3 regions of the Halomonas sp. N3-2A genome follow, and region 3 is predicted to be linked to each of the others. Evidence: predicted binding sites of a transcription regulator. Region 3 holds the regulator's gene; each other region holds the start of a gene.
The links. The regulator LexA, encoded in region 3, represses DNA repair genes until DNA is damaged. The targets are predictions, from matches to a motif close to TACTGTNTANNTANACAGTA.

Region 1: the regulator LexA is predicted to act here: its motif matches at 5,070-5,089, upstream of recN (DNA repair protein RecN).
Region 2: the regulator LexA is predicted to act here: its motif matches at 4,468-4,487, upstream of CEK60_RS10975 (LexA family protein).

What each region holds. Positions count from the first base shown of each region.
Region 1 covers NZ_CP022286.1:3,525,585-3,532,450, forward strand. The annotation lists gene CEK60_RS16405 (DMT family transporter) at 1-735, opposite strand, end outside; gene dnaJ (molecular chaperone DnaJ) at 937-2,091, opposite strand; gene dnaK (molecular chaperone DnaK) at 2,202-4,136, opposite strand; gene grpE (nucleotide exchange factor GrpE) at 4,306-4,935, opposite strand; gene recN (DNA repair protein RecN) at 5,137-6,810, shown strand.
Region 2 covers NZ_CP022286.1:2,340,387-2,347,252, reverse strand. The annotation lists gene oadA (sodium-extruding oxaloacetate decarboxylase subunit alpha) at 47-1,861, shown strand; gene CEK60_RS10985 (sodium ion-translocating decarboxylase subunit beta) at 1,874-3,196, shown strand; gene CEK60_RS10980 (IMPACT family protein) at 3,314-3,940, opposite strand; gene CEK60_RS10975 (LexA family protein) at 3,968-4,366, opposite strand; gene ccmA (cytochrome c biogenesis heme-transporting ATPase CcmA) at 4,627-5,247, shown strand; gene ccmB (heme exporter protein CcmB) at 5,296-5,994, shown strand; gene CEK60_RS10960 (heme ABC transporter permease) at 6,009-6,749, shown strand; gene ccmD (heme exporter protein CcmD) at 6,749-6,866, shown strand, end outside.
Region 3 covers NZ_CP022286.1:1,202,943-1,209,808, reverse strand. The annotation lists gene ppsR (posphoenolpyruvate synthetase regulatory kinase/phosphorylase PpsR) at 1-37, shown strand, start outside; gene CEK60_RS05680 (hypoxanthine-guanine phosphoribosyltransferase) at 47-625, opposite strand; gene nagZ (beta-N-acetylhexosaminidase) at 695-1,705, opposite strand; gene CEK60_RS05670 (L,D-transpeptidase) at 1,787-2,308, opposite strand; gene CEK60_RS05665 (TetR/AcrR family transcriptional regulator) at 2,286-2,963, opposite strand; gene lexA (transcriptional repressor LexA) at 3,291-3,968, shown strand; gene CEK60_RS05655 (energy-coupling factor ABC transporter permease) at 4,029-4,700, opposite strand; gene purU (formyltetrahydrofolate deformylase) at 4,786-5,640, opposite strand; gene CEK60_RS05645 (ribonuclease J) at 5,917-6,866, shown strand, end outside.

The DNA.
Region 1 (6,866 bases), 2.3 Mb from region 3:
GCGTGACGCTTCGGCGTAACGCAGCGCCAGCGTCATCGCAATATGGGCCGTGCCGCCAAACAAGCCAGAAAGCACTAACAACCACACCACATCACCGTTTAGCGGTGCCCAGCCCAAGGGCAGCGTTGCCAACCCCGCTAGCGCAGAGACCAGAATAAAGTAAAAAGCAATGGAACCGGCTGTTTCGGTACGTGAAATGCGCCGTACGGTTAGCAGCGCTCCAGCCGTTAACAGCGCGCTCAGCGCCCCTAGCGCATAGCCAGCCAGCTGCCCTTGCTCGCGACTGGCCTCAAGCCCTGGCAGCACCAGCACCGCCACCCCAGCTAACGCCAACGCAATAGCGCCCGCCCGATAAAGCGAGAAACGCTCCCCCAGCAGCAAGACACCACCCAACGCCATAAACACGGGCGTCAGCTGGGCTAACAACGTAGTTTCCGCGACAGGTAACAAGGCCACCGCCGCGAACGATGCGAACATTGCCGCTGCCCCAAGCCCCGAGCGCAACGCATGCCCCAGTGGACGGCGCGTCGCCAATCCCTGCGGAAACTCGCGACGAAGCATCAAAAAAACAACAATCGGCAACAGCGCAAATAACGAGCGGAAAAACACCGACTGCCCTACCGGCACCTCGTCACTCACTGCTTTAATACACACCAACATACCGGTAAACAGCACGCCGGAAAGCACCCGCAGCCCAATGCCCAACCCAGGGCGAGACTCTTCATCCGCTAGCATTTGCCCTCGTCCTTATGTGCAAATAAGTTATGTGCAAATAATCCACGCTTTAAAAGGGTATCGGTTAGCGATTAATCGATAAGCCCATCAGACCCGCTATTTTACACTATGCAACACAATGAGTTAGCGATAAGCAATCAACAAAAACGCCCCGACACTTGAAAGTGTCGGGGCGCTGATGTGCTGTGAAGTGAATCGCCGTTACGGCTTCATCTCTTCAAAAAACTTCTTCACACTGTCGAAGAAGCCAGTTTTCTTCGGCGAGTGGCTGTGGCTATTGCTGCCGTCAAAGCTCTCTTGCAACTGACGAAGCAGGTCTTTCTGCTCGTCATTGAGATTGACCGGCGTCTCCAGCACCACTTTGCAAAGCAAGTCGCCAGGTGCGCCGCCGCGTACCGGCTTCACGCCTTTACCGCGCAGCCTGAAGAGTTTACCGGTTTGAGTTTCCGGTGGAATCTTCAGCTTCACACGGCCATCCAGCGTGGGTACTTCTAGCTCCCCACCTAATGCAGCGTCAACAAAATTGATCGGCACGTCACACTGCAGGTGTTTGCCATCGCGCTGGAAGATGTGGTGTGGCTTGATCGACACCTGAACATACAGGTCACCGGGCGGGCCACCGTTAATACCACTTTCACCTTCGCCATTCAGACGAATGCGATCACCCGTATCAACACCAGGCGGAATCTTCACCGATAGCGTGCGCGTTTCCCGCACGCGGCCTTCACCGTTACATTTGTGGCACGGCACTTTGATGTGCTGGCCACTGCCGTGACAGGTCGGGCAGGTTTGCTGAACCGCGAAGAAACCTTGCTGCATACGCACTTGGCCGTGGCCATGGCACGTGGGGCAAGTTTCTTTGCTAGAACCAGGTTCAGCACCTTCACCATCGCAGCGGTCACATTCGATATGACGTGGCACGCGGATATCAACGGTTGTGCCGGAAACTGCGTTTTCCAGATCCAGCTCTAAGTTGTAGCGCAGATCACTGCCACGCGCGGGGGCGTTAGGGCCACGACGACGGCCACCACCGCCACCAAAGATATCGCCAAACACATCGCCGAAGATGTCGCTGAAGTCGCCAGCGCCACCACCACCGAACCCACCACCGCCAAAGCCGCCGCCCTGGCCATCAACACCGGCGTGACCAAATTGATCATACGCCGCGCGCTTTTCGCCATCGCTTAAGACTTCGTACGCTTCTGACACCTCACGGAATTTTTCCGCTGCAGTGTTATCGTCCGGGTTTCGATCAGGGTGGAATTTTTGCGCCAAGCGGCGGTAGGCCTTTTTGATCTCTTTCTGATCAGCCCCTTTTTCGACACCCAGGACTTCGTAATAATCGCGTTTGGACATGGGTCCTACGCCTCCTGGTTAGCTACGCACTTAATTAGGCGTCTGCTTCGGAAACAGCAACGCGGGAGTTGTCTCCCGCGCCACCGCATTCCTTAACAGATAGAGGTGATTTACTGTTTCTTTTTGTCGTCGTTGACTTCTTCGTACTCAGCGTCAACCACGTCATCCTCTGGCTTGGTGCTGGCATTTTCAGCACTTTCACCGTCCGCCTGCTGAGCAGCTTCCGCTTGCTCGGCGTACATTTTCTGCGCCAATTGGCCAGACACTTCGGTCAGCGCGTCCAGCTTCTGCTGGATGTTGTCCTGATCGTCAGTCTTCACTGCTTCTTCCAGCTCGCTGATCGCGGTCTCGATGGCTTGTTTCTCGTCATCGGTCGCTTTATCGCCGGCTTCCTGCACGGTTTTGCGAGTGGCGTGAATCATGCCATCTGCTTGGTTACGCAGCTGCACCAGCGCTTCGAACTTTTTGTCTTCGTCCGCGTGAGCTTCCGCATCGCGTACCATTTGCTCGATCTCTTCATCCGTGAGACCGCTGGACGCTTTAATGACGATAGACTGCTCTTTATTGGTCGCCTTATCTTTGGCCGATACGTTTAGAATGCCGTTGGCATCCAGATCGAAGGCCACTTCAATCTGCGGCACACCACGCGGTGCTGGCGGAATGTCGGCAAGATCAAAACGACCCAGCGACTTATTCTGCGAGACCTGCTTACGCTCACCCTGAACGACGTGAATCGTCACTGCCGTTTGGTTGTCATCCGCCGTGGAGAAGGTTTGCGTCTTCTTCGTGGGGATGGTGGTGTTTTTGTCGATCAGCGGCGTCATTACGCCACCCAGGGTTTCAATACCCAGGGTCAGCGGGGTAACGTCGAGCAGCAGAACGTCTTTCACGTCGCCGCCAAGAACACCGCCCTGAATCGCCGCACCAACAGCAACCGCTTCATCTGGGTTGACGTCTTTACGCGCTTCTTTACCGAAGAAATCAGCGGCTTTCTTCTGCACCATCGGCATACGCGTCTGGCCACCGACCAGAATCACTTCGTCGATTTCAGATGCAGACAAACCAGCATCTTTCAGCGCCATTTTGCACGGGTCGAGCGAGCGCTGTACCAGATCTTCAACCAACGACTCCAGCTTGGCACGCGTCACCTTCACGTTAAGGTGTTTCGGGCCAGTGTTGTCAGCGGTGATGTACGGCAAGTTAACGTCTGTCTGCTGGGCACTGGAAAGCTCAATTTTAGCCTTCTCAGCCGCTTCTTTCAGGCGCTGCATCGCGAGGTTGTCGCCAGACAGATCCATACCGCTGTCCGCTTTGAACTGGTCAACTAAGTAGTTGATCAGCGCCAAGTCGAAGTCTTCGCCGCCCAGGAAGGTGTCGCCGTTGGTGGCCAACACTTCAAACTGAGTTTCGCCGTCAACGTCGGCCACTTCGATAATAGAGATATCGAAAGTACCGCCACCCAGGTCATATACCGCGATGGTTTTATCACCACGGGATTTGTCCATACCGTAGGCCAATGCAGCAGCGGTCGGCTCGTTAATGATGCGCTTAACATCAAGACCGGCGATGCGACCCGCATCTTTCGTGGCCTGGCGCTGGCTGTCGTTAAAGTACGCCGGTACAGTGATGACCGCTTCAGTTACCGCTTCACCGAGGTAGTCTTCGGCAGTTTTCTTCATTTTCTTCAGCACTTCCGCACTTACCTGCGGCGGCGCCATTTTTTTGCCTTTTACTTCAACCCAGGCATCACCGTTGTCGGCTTCGGCGATTTTATAAGGCACCATTTTGATGTCTTTTTGTACGACATCATCTTTGAAGCGACGGCCAATCAGGCGCTTGATCGCGTAAAGGGTGTTCTCAGGGTTGGTGACGGCCTGACGTTTTGCCGCCTGGCCTACCAGCGTCTCACCATCGTCGGTGTAAGCAATAATGGAAGGCGTAGTGCGGCCGCCTTCGGCATTTTCAATGACTTTAGCGCTGTCACCATCGAGCACTGCCACACAAGAGTTGGTGGTGCCCAGATCGATACCAATAATGCGTCCCATAGCAAAAACCTCGAATTCGGTTGTTACAAAACTGATGTTTGAAAGCTGATGTCAAAAAATCTGCTTTTTGAAATTTAAAGCGTTTGCGGGTTTTCCCGCGGGTTGCCCTTTATTTGGGGGCCGCTTGCAGCATTTCAAGGGGCTTTTTTTGCTTTGCGTCAGCCAATGCTTAATTGGCTTTTTGGCTAACCACCACCATCGCGGGGCGAACTAGGCGGCCGTTAAGCAAATAACCCTTCTGCATCACATCCATGACGGTATTGGGTTCAAGCTCGGGATTCGGCACCATCGCCATCGCTTCGTGAACTTGGGGGTCGAAGGGTTCACCCTGGGGTTCAACGCTTTCCACGCCAAATTTATTCAATACGCCTAACTGCATTTTGAGGGTCATGGAAACGCCCTCACGATGTACGTCAGAGGCTCCGTCTTCCATGCTCTCTAGGGCTTTTTCCAGACTATCAACAACGGGCAACAGCTCTTTAACAAATTTTTCTAAAGCAAACTTACGCGCTTTTTCAGCCTCTTGCTCAGCTCGGCGACGCACGTTTTGAGCTTCAGCAGCGGCACGTAGCGCTTGGTCTTTAGCTTCCGCCAAGCTCTGCTCAAGCTCTTCCACCTGAGCGGCTAGCATATCGGCTTCCGGGTTTCCCACGCCGTCCTCTAACGCAGCGTCGTCCTCGATTAACCCTTCCAGCTCACCCTCGACCAGGCGCTCTTCAGCCGCTTGCTCGGTGACTTCCGCCTCTTGCTCTTGGCGGGCCAGCTCATCTTCTAATGGGGTTTGCGGTTCTTTTGCCATGCCTAGCTCCTGAAAAGTATCCAGCGGTGGCATTAACGGCCACCTCGGTTAAGTAACGAGTATTAACCACGTATGGACGCTATATGGGGGCCATAAAAGCCATCTCAAGAGGGGCATTGAAGTGAGTTATAGACTACTGTATAAAACAACAATTATTGGATAAGTATCCAGCTTCTGTGCCGCACCGCCTCAGGAGGCCTTATGCTCACGCAGCTAGCAATCCAAGATTACGCTATTGTTGACCGCCTTGAACTCGACCTAACCCGTGGTATGACGGCGATTACCGGGGAAACTGGGGCAGGCAAATCGATTTTACTCGGGGCCCTTGGCCTATGTTTGGGTGAGCGTGCCGACGCTGGCAGCGTGCGCCATGGACGTGAGCGCACCGACCTTTCCGCTCGTTTTGATATTCAACATCTACCCGCTGCCACAGAGTGGTTGACTGCTCGCGAGCTGCCTGCTGAAGAGTGCTTGCTGCGCCGTGTGGTTACCGCCAGCGGTCGCTCCAAAGCGTGGATCAATGGCCACCCTGCCACCATCGCTGACCTAAAATCGCTGGGCGAGCAGCTGATTCAAATCCATGGACAGCATGCTCATCAGGCACTCATGCGTGAAGAAACCCACCTCGCCCTGCTAGATGATTATGCCGGGCTACGTGAGCGTAGCCAGCAGTTGGCTGAAACCTTCCGCGAGTGGCGCAGCGCCCGGCGGCGATTAAAAAAACTCAGCGAAGAAGGCAGTGAAGTTGAGGCAAAGCGGCAACTGCTGCGCTACCAAGTAGAAGAATTAGATCAACTGGGATTGGCAGAGGGTGAGCTGCAAACGCTAGAAGAGGAGCAGCATACCCTCGCCCATGCGGAAGAGACGCTGCGTGAAACCCAGTTTGCCGCCGACTGCTGCGCGAGCGATGAAGGTGGCGCTCTGTCGCTGTTAAATCAAGCCTATGCCCATTTAAGCGCGTTACCCGGCAGTGACAAAGGCACACTGGCCAATACCTTGGCTATGCTTAGCGATGCGCGCATTCAAGTAGAGGAAGCTTCCAGCGAGCTAAATCGTCTTGCCAGTACGACTGAACTAGACCCAGAGCGCCTAGCCTGGGTAGAAGAACGGCTTGGCGATGTCCACCGTATTGCCCGTAAACACCACGTTGCCCCGGAAGAGATTTGCGCACTGCATGCCCGGCTCAGCCAGGAAGTCGAACTGCTAGAAGCCAGCGACGACGACCTGGAGTCGTTAAGCAACCAAGTGTCTGAATACCGCGAGCGCTATCGCAGTGATGCCAAACAACTAAGCGAGGCGCGACAAAAAGCCGCCGTTCGCTTGGGCAAAGAAGTGCAGCAGCAGCTAGGGTTCTTGGCGATGGGTAAAGCACGCTTTGACGTGGACGTTACCCCGCGTGAAACGCCTACGCCGGAAGGCCTGGACCACGTCCAATTCCTGATTAGCGCGAACCCAGGCCAGCCCGCCAGGCCGCTAACCAAAGTGGCTTCGGGCGGTGAATTATCGCGCATCAGCCTTGCCATTCAAGTGGTGGCCGCTTCCCACTCCACCATTCCCAGCTTGGTCTTCGATGAAGTGGACGTGGGTATCTCGGGAGCGACGGCCGAAATTGTCGGTCAACTGCTGCGCAAGCTCGGCGAAAACGGTCAAGTAATGACTGTCACCCACCTGCCTCAGGTCGCCGCTCAGGCGCATCAGCACCTGCATATTGAAAAACGCGCCAAACGAGATAGCACGCTGACCCATATGGCCCTGCTGGACGAACAGGGGCGTATCAGCGAACTCGCCCGCATGTTGGGCGGTGTAACGCTATCTGACCAAACACTCGCCCACGCCCGCGAAATGCTGCACGCGAGCCAACGGCCACCGCACTAAGCGCTTTTTTCAATCGACAACGCGCTAGCAAACGCCACACACTATAAAAAACGCCC
Region 2 (6,866 bases), 1.1 Mb from region 3:
TTAAATTTACTACAAATCCATAACGTGAAAATTGTGAGCCACGACCATGAATGAAACAAAACGTCCTCTGGGGATCACTGATGTTGTTCTTCGCGATGCCCATCAATCGCTGTTTGCCACCCGTTTGCGTCTTGATGACATGCTACCGATTGCCGAAAAACTCGACAATGTTGGCTATTGGTCATTAGAGACTTGGGGTGGAGCAACGTTTGATTCATGCATTCGCTATTTGGGTGAAGACCCTTGGGAGCGTATTCGGGCACTGAAAGAGGCGATGCCGAATACACCTCAAGCGATGTTGTTGCGTGGCCAAAACTTATTAGGCTATCGCCACTACGCCGATGACGTGGTTGATAAATTTGTCGAGCGCGCTAAGACCAACGGGGTTGATGTGTTCCGCGTGTTTGACGCGATGAATGATCCGCGCAATCTTGAGCGTGCGATCAAGGCGGTTCGCCAAGTAGGTGGACATGCACAAGGCACCATCTCTTATACGGTTAGCCCGGTACATACCCTGGATAGCTGGGTAGAGCTCGCTAAAACCATTGCCGCAATGGGCGCTGACTCACTGGCTATCAAGGATATGGCGGGGCTTCTGACGCCTTATATTGCCTATGATCTTGTCACGCGGTTGAAAAAAGAGCTGTCTATTCCCGTTCACTTGCATTGTCATGCGACTACCGGGTTGTCGACCTCGACAATTTTGAAAGCCGTCGAGGCAGGCGTCGATAATGTCGATACTGCGATCTCTTCCATGTCCATGACGTATGGTCATAGTCCGACTGAATCTGTCGTGGCCATGCTCAAAGATACCGATCGTGATACCGGTCTTGACCTGGAATTGTTGGAAGATATCGCCAGCTATTTCCGTGAAGTGCGCAAAAAGTATGCGGCGTTCGAAGGCTCGTTGCGCGGTATTGACTCACGCATTTTGATTGCCCAAGTGCCTGGCGGCATGCTCACCAACATGGAAGGCCAGCTTAAAGAGCAGGGCGCCGGCGATAAACTCGACGATGTGTTGAATGAAATCCCCCGGGTACGCGAAGACCTCGGCTTTATTCCGCTGGTGACGCCGACCTCTCAGATTGTGGGTACTCAAGCAGTGATGAACGTGATGATGGGTGAGCGTTACAAGTCCATCTCCAAAGAAGTTCAGGCGTTGCTAAAAGGTGAATACGGCTCCGCGCCCGCGCCGTTTAATGCAGAGCTGCAAAAACGCGTGCTCGAAGGTGGCGAACCGATCACCTGTCGCCCGGCAGATAACCTGTCGCCAGAAATGGACCGACTAGCGACCGAGCTTAAAGAAAAAGCGAGCGCAGACAGCATTCGTATTGCCAGCGGCGAGCAGGGAATAGATGACGTGCTGACCTACGCGCTGTTCCCGCAAATTGGTCTGAAATTCCTTAAAAATCGTGACAACCCGGATGCCTTCGAACCCGCCCCTCAAGTGGCTGAGGCGAAAAGCGCTAACGTACCGGCAAAAGCCGCAAACAAAGCGCCAGCGGTTTCGAGTGGCCCGGAAACGTATACCGTTAAGCTCAATGGCAAAGCGTTTGTAGTGGAAGTGTCTGAAGGTGGCGAGATAGGCGCGGTGCAGGAACAGGCGGCAATGAGTGCTAACGCACCCAAAGAGGAAGCGCCTGCATCTAGTGGAGAAAGCATTGATGCACCGCTTGCTGGCAATATCTTCAAGGTCAATGTACGCCCGGGTGACCAAGTAGCGGATGGCGATGTGGTGATTATTTTGGAAGCCATGAAAATGGAAACCGAAGTGCGTGCCAGTAGTGCCGGTACCGTATCGAAAGTTAACGTCAGCGAGGGTGACAGCGTCACCGTCGGCGATTCGCTGATCGAGCTTTAAGGGCATTTGGCAATGGAAAAACTAATTACCTTATGGGAGGGCTCGGGGCTTTATAACCTTGAGCTTGGTCAGGCGGCCATGATTTTGGTAGGGCTTGGGCTGCTCTATCTTGCCATTCACAAGAAGTTTGAGCCGTTGCTGCTGGTGCCAATTGGGTTTGGCGGCATTCTTGCCAATATCCCTGAGGCGGGCTTGGCAATCTCAGCGCTCGATCAAGCGATTGAGGTGGCAAAACCTGCTGTGCTGCAGCAGATAGCTTCCGTACTGGGCGCTACCCTTGATCCATTAAGTGGTGTGGAAGCTTGGCGAGAGTCGCTTAAAGCGATTGCCCACGATACTGCAGCTCCCGATCAATTGCGTGCGGCAAAGGATATTGCGGTTGGCGTAGGTTATAGCGATGGGATGCTCTATAACTTCTATAAAGTAGCGATTGCCTCTGGTATTGCGCCATTGATTATCTTTATGGGCGTGGGGGCCATGACCGACTTCGGCCCGTTACTGGCTAACCCGCGGACGCTCTTTTTAGGCGCGGCTGCTCAGTTTGGCATTTTTGCCACACTGTTTGGTGCTGTGATGCTGACCTCACTGGGGGTGATGGACTTTTCGCTTAATCAAGCGGCCGCCATTGGTATTATCGGCGGTGCTGATGGTCCAACGTCTATTTATGTATCAAGCGTATTGGCTCCTGAGTTGCTGGGTGCTATCGCAGTGGCGGCGTACGCCTACATGGCGCTGGTGCCGCTGATTCAGCCGCCGATTATGCGGCTGCTGACCACGCAGAAAGAGCGTCAAATTAAGATGACGCAGCTGCGTCCGGTATCCAAACTGGAAAAGATCGTTTTCCCGCTGATGTTATTGATTGCCGTCGCGCTTTTCCTACCTGATGCAGCGCCGCTGTTAGGGATGTTCTGCTTTGGTAACTTGATGCGTGAGTGCGGTGTGGTTGAGCGCTTATCGGATACGGCGCAAAACGCTCTGATCAATATCGTGACGATTATCTTAGGGCTATCGGTGGGTTCCAAGCTGATGGCAGATAGCTTTCTGGCATTCGAAACGCTGGGTATCTTGGGCCTGGGTATTGTGGCGTTTGGTATTGGCACGGCCGCAGGCGTGTTGATGGCGAAGCTGATGAACCTAGTCAGCAAAATGCCCATTAATCCGCTGATTGGTGCCGCAGGTGTTTCGGCAGTGCCGATGGCTGCGCGAGTAGCTAATAAGGTTGGCTTGGAGTCGAACCCGCATAACTTCCTGCTGATGCATGCCATGGGCCCTAATGTGGCCGGTGTTATCGGTTCTGCCGTTGCGGCGGGTGTGATGATTAAATATTTGGGCTAAAACCCGCTAGCAGTACCATTGCGCAGTTATCGTTACGTAATGGTTAGCGACTAAAACGCGGCTTACCGAGCAATTGCTCGCGTAAGTCGCGTTTTTTTTGTCAGCGATATAATAATCTTATTGTGGCGGCACTTTTTGAATATCGAGGGCTGTCTTTAGGCGATTTTCAAGCGTAGTGAAATTTAAGGTCTCATCTCTTGGCCAGCCAATCGTAAGGCATACGCCGTTGCCATCGTACTCTGCCTGTTGGACGGGAATTTTCTGCTCGTCACACCAAGCGCGCGCGACGGCTTCATGGGCAAAGTTGACACGCAGCTGGTAGTTATCCCGTTCGACGACTTCGCGGGTAGGTAATGTTTCAATCCCGGCGTTAACCGACTGTGCGTAAGCCCGGGCAAGTCCACCCGTGCCCAACTTGGTGCCGCCAAAGTAACGAATCACCACACAGCCTATTTCACCCATCTGGCTACCGAGCAAGGCTTGATACATGGGTCTGCCGGCAGTGCCGCCGGGTTCGCCATCATCAGAGAACCCTATGTGCGTTTGTTCACCAGGAGGGCCCGCAATAAAGGCCGTGCAGTGATGACTTGCATTGGGATGAGCGGTTTTTGCCGCCTGCAACATTGCATGATGGTCAGCTGTGCTGGGTGCATGGCATATCCACGTGAGGAAGCGACTTTTTTCAACCTCAATTTCAGCGGTATGCCATGTGGCGGATGCTAGGTCTGGAACTCGGTAACGCAATCGATGCTCCCTAAAGCGGGTGGCGAATTAGTGGTGCCGAGTGTTGTTAGCGCCATGCTCGACGCCCATTACCATTCCCAGCACTTGAATATCACAATTATGCAGGAAGACGGCAGGCATGGCTGCATCTTCGGGCCATAAGTGAACGCCAAGTCGACTAATGGAAAGTTGCTTTAGGGCAACTTCTCGCTGGTTTATCGTCGCGATAGCGGTTTCTTGATGGCTACCTTGTTGATAGCGGCGAATAATGATGACATCGCCATCGAATAGATTGCATTCACGCATTCTGTTGCCGCGCACGCGAAGCGCATAAGTGTTGCGCCGCGTTACACGAGGTGCCGAATAAATAGGGCGACCTGTATTCGACGTCGTTTGAGATAGCGCATGTTGAGTTATGTTCAAGGGTGTTGGCATTGTCATCGTCATGCAGTTTTCTCCAATGCAGCGCCCGCTCCCTAGGCGTGTAATTGAGCAGATTGCTGTGTTTATAATCGGTAATGTTTTTTCATACAGTGTTTGTAGTATAGACCTGTTTTTGCATACAGTGCTAGTGCTCTGCATTGTCTATTGTTCTTAAGCGAAGATTGGTTGAAGTGTGATGCGACCCCTGACCGCAGAGAGCGACTGGCGAGAAAGGGGCTTTCCGTGTAGAGTTCGACGCAAAATCTACGTGCCTGGAGATATCCTTGAGCCTCTGCCTACAAGCCCGACAGCTAGCCTGTGAACGCGATGATCGTTGGCTGTTTGAGGGGCTAGATCTTGATATTCAACGTGGCGAAATAGTGCGTATCGAAGGCCCTAACGGGAGCGGAAAAACGACACTGTTGAAAATTCTTTCAGGCCAGTTGAGCGACTACCATGGCGACATTTATTGGAATGGCGACTCAATGCGCGAGGTGCGTGAACATTTTCTCGCCAATCTACTCTATTTAGGGCATGCCCCTGGCATAAAAGCGGGGCTTTCTCCGCTGGAAAACTTAGCGTGGTACCAAGCGCTTAGCGGCGAAAAAGGCGACGATTACCAGCGTGAAGAAGCGCTGGCACAGGTTGGGCTGAGTGGCTTTGAGGATGTACCCGCCGGGCAGCTTTCTGCTGGGCAGCAGCGGCGAATTGCCCTTGCGAGACTGACGCTTACTAAGCGGGCATTGTGGGTCCTGGATGAACCTTTTACAGCCATTGATCGCCACGGAGTGGCAGCACTAGAAGCGCAGCTTGTTGCGCATGCCAACGCGGGAGGCTGTGTCTTAGTGACGACACATCATGAGTTAACCGCATCATCCGTGCTTAGGCGCGTTCAACTGGGGTAGAAGGAGACAGCGTTGCCAAGCTCACACGCCACGACAGGCATCCCAGAAATGTCGATGCATGCGCCTTCCGGTGGGCTCATGGTCGCCATTAGTGCCACCTTTAAGCGAGATCTAACGCTGTTGCTACGTCGTCGTGGTGAAGTGCTTAACCCATTGGTGTTCTTTGCCTTGGTGATTACGCTCTTTCCGATCGGCATTTCACCTGATCCCCAGTTACTGGCAGAAATAGCGCCTGGGTTGCTGTGGGTGGCGGCATTGCTAGCGGCATTGCTTTCTCTGGATAGTCTGTTCCGGAGCGACTACGACGACGGTAGTTTGGAGCAGCTACTGTTAGCCCCTCAGCCGCTGGCGGCGCTTAGCCTTGCCAAAGTTGCTGTTCACTGGCTGCTGACAGGACTGCCTTTGGCACTTATGGCGCCGATTTTAGGTATCATGTTGGCACTTCCTGCCGGTAGTTACATGGTTTTAGCGCTATCGCTGGCATTGGGAACCGCAAGCCTCAGCTTGATTGGTGCGATTGGCGCCGCGCTGACCGTCGGATTAGCTCGCGGCGGTGTATTGCTGTCACTGCTGGTGCTGCCGCTCTATATTCCAGTGCTTATTTTTGGTGCTGGCGCCGTGCAGGCCGCTATTTTAGGCGATGGTATCGCGGCGCATCTGGCTATTTTGGGCGCACTTTTAGCGATTTCGTTAATGCTAGCACCTTGGGCTATTGCCGCCTCGCTACGCATCAGCATCAACGGTTAAAGGACGAAAACACCATGTGGGCCTTTATAAATAAACTGAGATCACCCAAGTGGTTCTACGCGATTAGCGCCAAGCTTCAGCCCTGGTTCTGGGCAGCGGCGGTGCTCCTGTTGCTGCTGGGAAGCGTTTGGGGGCTGGTATTTGCTCCCGCGGATTATCAGCAGGGCAATAGCTTTCGGATTATCTATGTCCACGTTCCTGCCGCTTTCCTAGCACAATCCATTTTTGTCTCAATGGCAATTTCAGGCTTGGTATATATGGTCTGGAAAATCAAAGTAGCCGATATGGCAGCCACCGTGATGGCACCATTAGGTGCTGCGATGACCTTTGTAGCACTTTTTTCAGGCGCAGTATGGGGGGTGCCTACCTGGGGAACCTGGTGGATGTGGGACGCACGCTTAACGTCCATGCTGATTTTGCTGTTTTTGTATTTAGGGGTCATTGCACTGCGCGGTGCTTTCAGTAGTCGCGATAGTGGATCTCGTGCAGCCTCAGTGCTGGCGATGGTGGGCGTGATTAATATTCCGATCATCAAATATTCGGTGGAGTGGTGGTACACCCTGCACCAGCCTGCCTCGTTTACGATTACCGGACGTTCGGCAATGCCTATGGAAATGTGGGCACCGCTGCTCATTATGGTACTCGGCTTCTACTGCTTTTTTATAGCGTTAACCCTGATGCGCACGCGCAGTGAAATACTGCGCCGTGAAACCAATAAGCGCTGGGTGCAAGAGCTAGTAGAGGAGGTGAGATAATGGCTTTTTCCTCACTTAATGAATTTTTTGCCATGGGTGGCCACGGGCTTTATGTGTGGGCTGCTTGGGGCATGACTGCGTTGTTGATGCTGGTGATAGTTTGGCATGCGCGCCTCG
Region 3 (6,866 bases):
AGAGACAGGCCTAGCTAGGCGCTTCTCGCCCCGCTAGGCCAGAGCATTACATGCCCTTGGGAGCAAATATTCCAGGGGCATTACGCCAGTAGCCTTTGTAATCCATGCCAAAGCCGAACACGTAACGATCTGCAACCTCTAGGCTACAGTAATCGGCTTTTAAGCCAGGTACCGCTTTACGGTCATGCTGCTTATCCACCAGCACGGCCGTTGTAACGCTCGCCGCTTGGGCTTCCTCGCAGTAGGCAAGAATAGCGGCTAACGTAGAGCCCTCATCAAGAATGTCATCGACAATGACGACGTGGCGCCCTGCCATGGGAATTTCTGGAGAAACGCGCCAAAAAAGTTCGCCACCTCGCAACTCGTTACGATAACGGGTGGCATGCAGATAATCGACTTCTAGAGGGAAACCTAATCGGGTTAGCAGGTGCCCTGTTGTGATCAAGCCGCCATTCATAACGCAGTAAAAAACCGGTAACTTATCCCCTAGATCTTTACTAATTTCCTCAGCCATTCGATCCAGTGCACGCTCAACTTGTTGTTGAGAAATCAAGCAGTCAGCGTTATCCATCAACTCACGCATTGAGTCAAGCGACTCAAGCGCCTCTTTATCCAGTTTGGACATCGGGTTACTCCAAGAAGGGGTTAACTAGTCAGTGACTTAAAAACGAAAATAACTTAAGAAAAGATGGGGTTAATTCGCCAACGCTTCTAATTTGGCATGGGTACGACGCCAGCGGCCAAGTGCCGTTAGCGCATCCACGTCTGGACGGGCTCGTCCATAGCGTAGCTTGATTGGTCGTTTACTGTGTAATCCTTGGCATGCTTCAACAACGTCTAACGCTGCAGAGCGGTCATTACAGACCAATAGCATATCGCATCCTGCGGCAAGGGCAGCCCTGGCGCGCTCCTTCGGGTCACCCGCTTCATGAGCACCCGCCATACTTAAATCATCTGAAAAGATACAACCTTTAAACCCCAGGGACTCTCTTAACATTCCCAACCAACTAGGTGAGAAGCCAGCAGGACGTGAGTCAAACGCACTATAAATAACATGGGCAGGCATAACACCATCAAGCTGAGTAGCAAGCTGGCTAAACGGAACAAGATCGCGCTGTTTAATAAGCGCCAGCGGACGGTCATCCACAGGTAACGCCACATGGGAGTCAGCGGCAACGCCACCATGGCCAGGAAAATGCTTACCTACCGCCGCCATACCCGCTTCATGCAAACCGTTGATAAAACACTGACCCAGCGCAGCGACGTGTGCAGGGTCGGTGCTGAAGCTGCGATCACCGATAACACTAGAGATGCCACTTTCGACATCTAAAACAGGCGCAAAGCTGATATCCAGACCGCAAGCAGCCATTTCCATGCCCAGCAACCAACCCGCGTCTTTTGCTAGTGCAAGACCGGATGCCGAATCCTCAGCGAATTGATCACCAATGCGTGCCATGGCTGGCATGCGAGTAACGCCTTCTTTAATTCGCTGAACGCGACCGCCTTCTTGATCAATACCAAGTAACAGCTCGCCGCGAACACGACGAATATCACTGCAAAGCTTTCTAACCTGGTAAGCATTCTCGACATTTCTAGCGAATAAAATGACACCGCCCACAGCAGGGTCCATCAAAAGATGTTTTTCAGCTTTGGTTAATCGCGGCCCTTCAAGGTCAAGCATGACCGGGCCTAAAGATTGAGTCATTGTGATGGATCCAACAAAAGGGCCGTCAATTTTAGTTGATCAATCTCTCGTGTCAAAAAATCAATAATAAGCTGCCTACGCTTAGCCATTATGAAGCCAAACGGGTGTGCCCGGCGGCGCATGTTCAAAAAGATAAAGCAGATCATCATTGCGCAGCCGAATACACCCATGTGAAGCGGCCACGCCCATCGGTTGATCAGGTGGCGTGCCATGAAGATAGATAAAACGACGCTGAGTGTCGACATCCCCGCCTCGATTCACTCCTCTCTCTAAACCACAGAGCCACATAATGCGCGTTAAGATCCAATCACGATGAGGGAATTCCGCCGCAAGCGCCGACGTAAACACTTCCCCAGTCCACCGCCGCCCCCGAAAAACAGCATTATCAGCTAAACCGCCCCCTATCGATGCGCGGATATAATGCCATCCCAGGGGGGTTTGACCACTGCCTTCCTGCTGCCCTACGCCTTTTTCACCGGTGGACACAGCGCACGTGTACTGCAGCGTGCGCCCTTGCCACCAGCATAGCTGCTGGTGTTTGATATTGATGTCTATCCAACCACCATTCTGCGGGGGTAGTTCAGCTAGCGTGGGCGTTCGCATAATGTCCTTCATCAGCAGCAGGCGGTAGCGGAGCATTCATGGCAGCAACCACGACAGGGCGTAAACGTCTTACCAAATCCCTGACGGTTACTTGCTCATTATAGTCTTTCGCGGCAATGTCACGCAGCGCATCTAAACCCGACAGCGTAAAAATCACGGTGCCCAGCATGAAATGCAGTCGCCAAAAACGCTCAGCATCAGGTAAATCTGGCGTTGCCTGGCGCACCAACTCAGTAAAGCGGGTAAACACGTCTCCGTACTGCTGTTGGATATAACGGCGTAAATGCCCTTGTGCCTGGCTATACGCCAACCCTAGCAGACGCATAAACACCTTCAGGCTATTGCGCTCAGCTGGCACTGCCAGCACCGTGCTTGCCATTGTTTCCAACAGCACTTCAAGCGGAATCACATCACCGTTGTACTGCGCTTCCAGCTCATCAAGCGCCGTGTGAAAACGTTGTGAGAAGGGATCTAAATAGCGCGCAAATACCGCCTGGATAAGCGCCTTTTTAGAACCAAAGTGGTAATTGACGGCAGCCAAATTAACCCGCGCTTTACTGGTGATATTGCGTAGCGATGTTTCGGCAAAACCACGCTCGGCAAACAGCACCTCAGCGGTATCGAGGATACGTGTTACCGTATCAGATTGCGCCATAGCGCCCTCCAGAAAACGAGTGTTTAAAACATCGTTAAATACTATGCCATAACGCTATTTGGCTCAATCACTTATCTTTAGCTTTTTACCCAACGCTCAAATGCACCCTAGGCCCCTATTCAAACACCTGCCATCAGACGCTCCGTCGACAGAGCCCCTCACACTCGTCGTTCCTATCTGCATTCCTGACACCATTCGCATAATGACTGCCATGCCATAGCGAAACGCTCTAGCATGTACTGGACAGAGCAACATACTGTATACTTAACCACATACTGTTTAAGCCGACATGTAGCCACTGTCTTGTTCAATTTTTTGGAGTTTGTTATGTCGCGTCCTCTTACTGCTCGTCAACAGCATGTTTTTGATTTTATTGTTAAAACGATGTCTGAATTTGGCTATCCGCCGACCCGCGCAGAAATTGCCAAAGCGCTAGGCTTTCGTTCTCCTAACGCTGCTGAAGAGCATTTACGAGCGCTTGAGCGCAAAGGTGCCATCCGCATTATCCGTAACACCTCGCGGGGGATTCGACTGCCTAATCAGGAACCACAGGATATCGGTGATGTCTCGGCAACAGCGCCTGCCGCCAACGTAGAACCACTACCGAATGGCTTACCAGTCATTGGCGAAGTGGCCGCAGGAAGCCCGATTCTAGCAGCGGAACACATTGATCGTTATTGCCCACTCCCCGCTGAATACTTTACCCCCAAAGCGGATTACCTTCTTCGGGTGCGAGGCTTGTCAATGAAGGATGTTGGCATACTGGAAGGCGACCTTCTTGCCGTGCATCGCACCGACCGGGTTCGTGATGGCCAAATCGTGGTGGCAAGGTTAGAAGATGAAGTCACTGTAAAACGCTTTAAACGACAGGGCCATACGGTGACGCTGATTGCTGAAAACAGCGACTTTGCGCCCATAGAAATTGACCTGCGTACGCAGCAGTTGGATATCGAAGGGGTGGGAGTTGGTGTCATACGTGGCGGTAACGGCCAAGCACTGGGATAAGCGAGTAAGTGTAAATGCCGGTGAGGCACTCGATAGAGATACTCACCGGCTATCGCAATGTTACTGAGAGTCTATATAGCGACGATCATTAAACGTAGCTACCCAACTCGGGTGATACACCAATAAAATACTGAGTAACATCCCTGTGATAAAAGCCTCGGAGGGCATTAACAGGGGTAAGAAGCGCGCATACTCTTGGGCTAAGTACACAGCTTCAGAGTCAGTACCCGCCACCATGATTAGCAAGACCACCGACAACCCTCCTGCCAGTGTTGCCAGCGCTGCGCCAAAAAAGCCGCATACGAATAAAAAGATCATCAAGTTATCCGGCAGGCGCCGGTCTACCCATCGCCATACCAGACCGGTAATGACCGCAGGTACAATGCCGGTTACCAACACATTAGCGCCTAGTAACGCCCATTCGTTACGGCCAATGGCTGACATCGCAACATTAATCAGCACATTGCTGATTAATGCGAGAGGCATTTTGAATACCAACGTCATTAAGACGGTGAAGACTAAGTGCAGGGTTAACCAATCGACTGCCTGAGCACGCAGTTGCCACATCAACACCACAGCGAGCGTCGCGGCTAACCACCGATGCTGAAGAGCCACATCGCCTATCAGCACTCGCCAAGGGCGCAGCCATATCATCCACGCAAGTACGCTCAACGATACCAACCACGTCAGCAACAATGCCCAGGGAGCTAAAACACTTTGCGCGAAAGACATGGATGCCCCTATCTACCCGTCAGCTAACGACAAGCCAGCTGTAAACTCGAATTGACTAAAAACGCTGCGTATCTAAACAACATGATCAGCTGAACACCACGGTCTTATTGCCATGGATTAATACCCGGTCTTCTAAATGCCATCGTAAACCACGCGCCAATACCGCTTTTTCGACATCGCGCCCAAAGCGCACGAGATCCGTTGGCGTATGGCAATGACTTACCCGATGAATATCTTGTTCAATAATCGGCCCAGCATCCAGTTCTTCAGTGACATAGTGACAGGTAGCTCCGATTAGCTTAACGCCACGCTGGTAAGCTTGATGGTAGGGCTTAGCACCGGCAAAAGAGGGTAAGAAACTGTGGTGGATGTTAATCACCCGTCCCGCGTAACGCGAGCAGAGCGAAGGTGGCAAAATTTGCATGTAACGTGCCAGCACAACGCAGTCAGCCCTTGCGCTATCAATCTGCGCTTGCACCTGCTCGAAAGCAGCCTGCTTGTTATCAGGATCTACGGGCACATGATGGTAAGGAATGCCATACCACTCAGTGAGTGATCGCATATCCTCATGATTTGAAATAACCCCGACAATATCGCAATCAAGCTCCCCAGCCTGCCAACGATAAAGCAGATCAACCAGGCAGTGAGACTCCCGCGACACCATCAACACCACACGCCTACGCTTTTGAGTATCGACGAGCGACCACTGCATATTGAAGGCTTTAGCCACCGGCTCAAACGCACTACGTAACGCCTCCGCCGACATACCCAACGAATCTGCCAAAATTTCGTATCGCATGAAGAATCGGCCGGTCTCAAGATCAGAGTGCTGACTTGCTTCAGTGATAGAACCACCTTGTTGAGCAATAAAGCTTGAGACACGCGCCACAATGCCCACTTGATCAGGGCAAGAAACCACCAAACGGTAATAATGAGACATAAATAAACACTCTTGACATATTTTAACGGCACGTTCGACAAGCACCTACCAGCGGTAGGGAAGCGGTATATAGGCGAAATAGTGTACCTTATGCTTATCAAGGAAGCACCGCAGCCAAATGCCACGATGATTGTTACCCGCCCCTGCCTTCCCGTATAGTTAAGGTCTTACTTTTTAGGCTTTTCATTACTGATGCACCCACCACGCGTTCAACTTCGTCCCCGCCGTCGCCCTCCCCTGCGCCTACTGCCGCTAGGTGGGTGTGGTGAAATTGGAATGAACCTTACGTTGTATGGATACGATGATGAGTGGATCGCCGTCGACTGCGGCATGATGATTCGCCAAGATCTACCCAATTCCCCGCTGCAGGTGCCCAATACAGATACATTAGCAGCACTCAACATTACCCCAAAGGCACTCTACATTACCCATGGCCATGAAGATCATATTGGCGCCGTGGCGTGGCTCTGGCCCAGGTGGAATTGCCCTATTTTTGCAACGCCGTTAGCGGCGGGATTGCTGCGCCATAAGTTTGCAGAACATCAGCTTAGTAGCGCCGCTATAAACGTTGTGGAACCAGGTGATGCAATGGAGCTCGGCCCCTTCACGCTGCGTTACCTTCACGTTACCCATTCGATTCCAGAAAGCTGCTCAATCCTAATGCAGGCAGGCGACTATCGCGTGCTACACACCGGGGACTGGAAACTAGACCCTACCCCATTAATTGGTTCGCCCATTAACGCTGCTCAATTTCGTGCGCTCGCGCCTATCGATCTCGTCGTAGGCGACTCCACTAACGCCCCGATGCCCGGCCATTCGGGCAGTGAAGGAGATGTTGCTAAAGCACTCGCTCACACCTTAAAACAGTGCACAGGACGCGTGGTGGTATCTTGCTTTGCCAGCAACCTTGCCCGCGTATTAGCGATTGGAATTGCCGCCCAACAGTGCGGCCGACGCGTCAGCTTGATGGGCCGTTCAATGGAACGCATGGTGAGTGTCGCGAAGGGCCTAGGGTATCTAGACGACTTTCCACCGCTAGTACCACCCCATGATTTAGGCTACCTGCCGCCAGAAGAGGTGGTGATTATTGCGACGGGCAGCCAAGGTGAACCACGTGCAGCACTGCAACGCTTAGCACAGCGGAGGCACCCGTTTGTGGATCTTGAGCCAGGCGATAGCATCATTTTTTCTGCCAAAGCCATACCAGGCAACGAGCGCCCTATTGA